Regions from separate parts of the Leeia speluncae genome, predicted to be linked through region 1. Evidence: predicted binding sites of a transcription regulator. Region 1 holds the regulator's gene; the other holds the start of a gene.
The links. The regulator sigma-54, encoded in region 1, starts transcription at its own class of promoters, with help from an activator protein. The targets are predictions, from matches to a motif close to CTGGCACGCTTCATGCTT.
Positions count from the first base shown of each region.

Region 2: a site for sigma-54 is predicted at 1,399-1,416, ahead of LIN78_RS02360 (HupE/UreJ family protein). Genes of this name have one in related genera too.

Region 1 covers NZ_JAJBZT010000004.1:238,037-241,183, forward strand. The annotation lists gene lptA (lipopolysaccharide transport periplasmic protein LptA) at 1-458, shown strand, start outside; gene lptB (LPS export ABC transporter ATP-binding protein) at 465-1,196, shown strand; gene LIN78_RS09035 (RNA polymerase factor sigma-54) at 1,200-2,624, shown strand; gene hpf (ribosome hibernation-promoting factor, HPF/YfiA family) at 2,672-3,007, shown strand.
Region 2 covers NZ_JAJBZT010000001.1:480,325-483,471, reverse strand. The annotation lists gene typA (translational GTPase TypA) at 1-554, opposite strand, end outside; gene LIN78_RS02360 (HupE/UreJ family protein) at 713-1,291, opposite strand; gene LIN78_RS02355 (PAS domain-containing sensor histidine kinase) at 1,520-2,839, opposite strand; gene LIN78_RS02350 (nickel-dependent hydrogenase large subunit) at 2,866-3,147, opposite strand, start outside.

The DNA.
Region 1 (3,147 bases):
CAATCAATATTGAAGCAGATCAAGGCATGTCGGACATGGCCAATAGCACTAGTCGCTATGAAGGGAATGTCATTATCACTCAGGGAACACTACGACTTCGCGCGGATCGCATAGATGTACAAAGCGATAAGGCGGGCAAAATGTTGGCGCAAGCCTATGGTAAGCCAGTGACCTTTCGCCAAAAGCAAGATCAAGTAGATGAATATATTGAGGCGCAAGCGTCTAGAATTGATTACGACAGTGGCAAAAATCAATTAAAACTGACCGGCGATGCGCGTGTAAAACGTGGTGGCGATGAACTTCGCGGTGCGGTTATTTTTTATGATGCGGTCAGTCAGCAATACTCTGTGCAAGGAAGCCCTGCAACCGGCGGTAAATCTGGCGGGCGTGTGCATGCCGTTATCCAGCCGAAAACTGCAACCACTAACGATGCAGCAAAACCTAGTACGACACCTTAAGTTGGAATGAGCGAAATGAGTCATTTGCGTGCTGAACAATTACAAAAAAGATATCGCTCCAGAACGGTTGTTCAGGATGTGTCGCTAGAAGTGGCGAGTGGTGAAGTGGTGGGGCTACTCGGGCCGAATGGCGCGGGTAAAACCACTAGTTTCTACATGATTGTAGGTTTGGTCCCCGCAAATGGTGGCGATGTCTATTTAGATGGGAAAAGTATTGGGCGTTGGCCAATCCATAAGCGCGCAAGAGCTGGGCTTGGTTATTTACCCCAGGAAGCTTCTATTTTTCGTCGAATGACTGTGGCTGAAAATGTGCTTGCAGTGCTTGAATTGCATATTAAAGATCGTGAAGCGCGTCAAAAAAGACTGACAGAATTATTGGAAGAACTGCATGTAGATCACCTACGTGATCAGCCCGCAATTAGCTTGTCTGGTGGTGAGAGAAGACGAGTGGAGATTGCGCGCGCCTTAGCGAGCGAGCCAAAGTTTATCTTATTAGACGAGCCATTTGCTGGTGTCGACCCGATTGCTGTGATTGATATTCAACGAATTATCAATTTCTTAAAAGAAAAAGGAATTGGCGTATTGATTACGGACCACAATGTGCGCGAAACACTTGGTATTTGCGATCGTGCCTACATCATTGCAGATGGTAAGGTATTAGCCACCGGTGCTCCATCCGATATTGTGGATAATGAAGCGGTAAGACGTGTGTATCTTGGCGAACAGTTCCGGTTATAACACATGAAACCAGGCTTACAGCTCAAACTCTCTCAGCAACTCACGCTGACCCCTCAGCTGCAGCAATCTATTCGATTGTTGCAGTTATCTACACAAGATCTGCAACAAGAGTTAGAGCAGTTTATGGAGTTAAATCCACTACTTGAAAGGGTTGATGGATTTGAGTCTGGCAATGGAGATGAATCTAGCTACGCTGAGGCTGGCGAGAGTAGTGCGACTGACTCAACAAATACAGAAGAGTGGCAGGCTGCTGGAGAGGCGCTAGATGAGCTTAGCTGGCAGCAATCCTCTGGCAGCAGTGATGATGACGAAGAGATTCCGGCGGGCGATCAGGTAGAGATACATCCTTCCTTACGTGAACACCTCATTGCGCAATTAGGTGAGATGCATCTATCGGATAGAGATAAACTCCTCGCCTTTTTAGTGATTGAATCCTTAGATGATGATGGTTTCTTCGCTTCTGAGTGGGAAGAGCTTGCTGCCATGTGTCCAGAAGACTGGGAGGAGGCGGTTGAAGAGGAGGAGTGGCGAATTGCCCTTCATCATGTTCAACATTTTGATCCCGCAGGTGTCGGTGCGAGAAATCTGAGCGAATGTCTCGATTTGCAATTGCTACGTATGCCGGATTCACCAATGGTAAAACTAGCCCGAACAATTGTTACACAACATTTGGACTTGTTAGGCGCAAGGGATTACACTAAATTAAAAAAGAGGCTAACCACAAACGATGATCAACTCAGAGAGGCGCAATCACTCATTTCTGGATTAGATCCTAGACCAGGACGGGCATTTTCAGAAGAAAAAGCAGCCTATATCGTCCCAGATGTGATCGTCGTCAAAGAAAAAGGTCAGTGGGTAGCGCATCTTAATAGTGACGCTGTACCAAAAATCCGTGTTAATCAAATGTATGCCAATATATTAGGGCGACAGCGCGGTGGAGATGGAAAAGGGCTTCAAGAACAGTTGCAAGAAGCCCGCTGGATGATTAAGAATATCCAACAACGGTTTACAACCATATTGCGTGTTACTCGGGCAATTGTTGCTCGACAAGCAAAATTTTTTGAATATGGCGAAGTTGGCATGTCTCCGCTAGTATTAAGAGAGATAGCTGATGAATTAGATTTGCATGAATCGACGGTTTCTCGGGTTACTAATCAAAAATATATGATGACCCCTAGAGGAATTTTTGAACTAAAGTACTTTTTTGGTAGTCGATTAGATACAGACACTGGTGGTGCTTGTTCTGCAACAGCAATACGGGCACTGATTAAGCAGTTGATTCAAGCGGAGGATTCAAACAAACCACTAAGTGATAGTCAGTTATCTGACATGCTTGCCAATCAAGGGGTTATTGTTGCGCGAAGAACCGTAGCTAAGTATCGCGAAGCAATGCAAATCCCTCCAGTAAACTTACGCAAAGCGTTGTAACGAAATAACCAAAATAGCGGTATTCGTGTTAATACAGGAGAAACACCATGAATCTGACCATGAGCGGCCATCATCTGGAAATTACCCCAGCTATCCGTGAATACATGACAACAAAGCTCGCCAAGGTCACTCGTCATTTTGACAATGTTATTGATATCAATGTCATCATGACTGTAGAGAAACTGGTGCAGAAAGTAGAAGCAACTTTGCATGTGCGTGGAAATGACATTTTTGCAGAATCAACTCATGCTGATTTGTATGCTGCTATTGATGCATTGATTGATAAGTTAGACCGTTTGGTTCTTAAACATAAGGAAAAACGTTCAGAAAAGCGTCATGAAGGTGGTCACCGTCATTTGAATGAACAACTGGCCGAAGAATAAAGTTTCAACGGTAAAATGCGATGGTTAATTTGTTTTCGCATGAGAATGAATCATCTATTGCGTAAAAACAGCGAGACTCTGATGTCTCGCTGTTTTTCTATGTATAATCTGTTTCCGCTAAGGTCTATACTGTAGTTAAG
Region 2 (3,147 bases), on a different contig from region 1:
GGACGCATATCAGAAGATTCTGCGTTTAGATCTAGCTTAGCAAAACCATTTAGGCCTGAAGCGTAAATGATTGGGAAATCTAGCTGTTCATCTGTTGCACCTAGCTTGTCGAATAGATCGAAAGTTTGGTCTACAACCCAGTCAGGACGCGCGCCTGGACGGTCAACCTTGTTGATCACCACGATTGGACGCAAGCCTTGAGCCAATGCTTTTTTGGTCACAAAACGTGTTTGTGGCATCGGGCCTTCTACGGCATCAACAAGTAGCAATACGCCATCCACCATACCCAATACGCGCTCAACTTCACCACCGAAGTCTGCGTGTCCTGGGGTATCCACGATGTTGATGTGTGTACCTTCGTATTCGATAGCGGTGTTCTTGGCAAGAATCGTGATACCACGTTCTTTTTCCAAGTCGTTACTATCCATTACACGTTCGTCAACCTGTTGGTTGTCGCGGAAAGTACCGCTTTGGCGGAGTAGTTGGTCAACCAGGGTAGTCTTACCGTGGTCAACGTGGGCGATAATGGCAATATTGCGTAATGCGCGTGACATTGGGGTATCCGATGAACAATCAAAACGTTGAATTATAACATGCCTTTGTGTCGAATAAACGCATGCTAACTAAATGCTTGCTTACTCTGTCGCTGAAAAAGCAAAACCCCACATAAAGTGTGGGGTTTTGCTTGAAAATGGAAGGTCTAGCGCGTGAATTAAATGGTTTGGCTAAGCATCACCACGCCCGCAGTCGCCATTAATACACCACCAACTGCCACCGCACGGCGGTTTTGGCTAAAGCGATATCCAACTAAGTAACCACTTGCATGTAACGCAGCCGTCACTAGCGCAAATCCGAGCCCGTATAACCAGAATCCATGACTTTCTGAATATTCTGATCCGTGAGCATGCCCATGAAACACGGCAAACACAGTCGTCATCAGCATGCCAATCCATGCGGGTAATCTTATCGCAAATGCCACTAACAAACCGATGAGCACAACAGAGGAAGCAATGCCGGTTTCTACGCGTGGCAATGTCACCCCAAGGTAACCTGCAATGCCAGACAGCATCATGACCAGTACAAACGTAACGGGGATAGCTAAACTAGCGGACTTTTCTTGCTGAGCAGCCCAAACACCAACGCCAAACATGACTAGCAAATGATCTAGCCCTGTTAGTGGATGAAGTGCACCAGTTAGAAAAGAAACCGTTTCTGCATGCCCAGGGTGTGCAGAGGCGACTGTCGCCATCGCGCCCATTGCCACTGCTGGCAGGTATTTCCAAAGTTTCATCTTGTGTCTCCAAGTATTCTGATGATTGCCAGCAAGCGGCAAATTGAGGTGAGTCCTGCTAATGAGTGCCACACAGGTAGGATTCAGCCAATTTATTCATGCTATGCAATCAAGAACCATGCCAGAATTATTTTTATATATTTATCAAGCACATAGAAAATCGCCACTCACCTTTTCGATAAGCAAGTTAACGGTTAACAAACCTTGGTGTACAGTAAGTTTCCAGATTTAATGTAACGGGAGTTGCACTTTAAATTGCGCACCACCAGTTTCCCGATTTTCTACCATCAGATGCCCAAGATGGTTTTCGACGATGCCGTAAGAAATAGAGAGCCCCAACCCTGTGCCTTTACCAATTGGCTTGGTGGTAAAGAAGGGATCAAAAATGGCGGATAAATTTTCGGTTGGGATACCGGTGCCATTATCTGCCACACAGACTGTTACATACTGGGGATCACTAGTGAGTGAAATGGTTATTTCTGGATGCGCTGCTTTTTCGACCGCATCAACGGCATTTTGAATAAGGTTGACGAACACTTGCTGCAATTGGTTGACCGAGCCAGAGACCATCACCGTATGGTCTAGGCCTTCTGTTTTCACCGAAATATTGCTTGGTGTGGCTCGCGTCACCCAGTAAAGCGATCTTCTAATTGCTTCCGCTAAATCTAAGGGTTGTTGAAGGTTTTCTTCCACCGCAGAAAAACGTTTTAAAGCATCGACAATTTGCGTACTTCTCTCTGCACCTTCTCGTAAACCATCCACCAAAGAAGGAAGATCCTTCATTAAACGATCGATTTTTAGTTGTTCTCGCAACGTTTGCAGTGCCGGAGACAATGTTTCTTGGTGTAATGCTTGGCAGTAAGTTTCTAACTTCGTCGCGTATTTGCTCATCGCAAACGTATTACCCAAAATAAAGCTAATTGGATTATTGAGCTCATGTGCAACACCAGCAACTAAGCGACCAATTGATGCCATTTTTTCTGCTTGAATTAACTGCGCTTGGGCGGCTTGCAAGGCTTTGTGTGCTGCTTGTAACTCGGAATAAGCGCGCTTTAATTCTCCAATTGGTCGGCCAACGGCAACGAAGCCACTATAGCGCCCTGCCCCATCGGATAAGGGGCTAATATTCCAAGTAACGGGGATAGATTCTCCCGTGTTGGTACGCAGGGGTAACTCGAGATCTAGCGTATCTGTTTTGCCAGTTTCAATCAGGTGTTGCATGGTTTGAATGGCAAGATCGGTATTTAACAAAGACAAAATATGCTTACCTGTGAGCAGATTACTTTTTTGTCCAGTTAGCGATTGCATTGCATGGTTGACTTGCGTGACATGGCCTTGGGCATCACATACAACTAGTACATCGGTCATCGCCGCTAGTACACGCTCGGTAAAATGGTGTGCGTCGGCTAATTCTTGGTGCTTTTCTTCTAGGTTTTCTTGTGATGCGACCAATTCACTATAGACTTGATCCATCCGTTGGATAACTTCAATCCAAGCGGCTTCGGCTAACTCTTGGCCGGCACTAGCAACTTGTGGCGCGATTCCCATACCCAACTAATCCTCTTCGTGATTGTTTAATGGGTGGTACAAACTTGGCATGGGTCAAAGCTTCTAACCACATGCTGAATCATTAAGGCTTGCGCATCTTCTGCGGGCAAACCTTCTAAGGCTTTTTCCAATGGGCCGGGCACACCAACGTGATCTCTTGGCGAGAAATTCCAAGTCGTTGGCGCAATGATTTGGTAATCCGTAATTTGCCGACCATCTAACGTGACCCAGTGACCTAACAGCCCTCTGGCAGCTTCTGTAAAACCAATGGCTTGTTGGTGCATCGGCTTCGCTGGCGTATCGGCAGA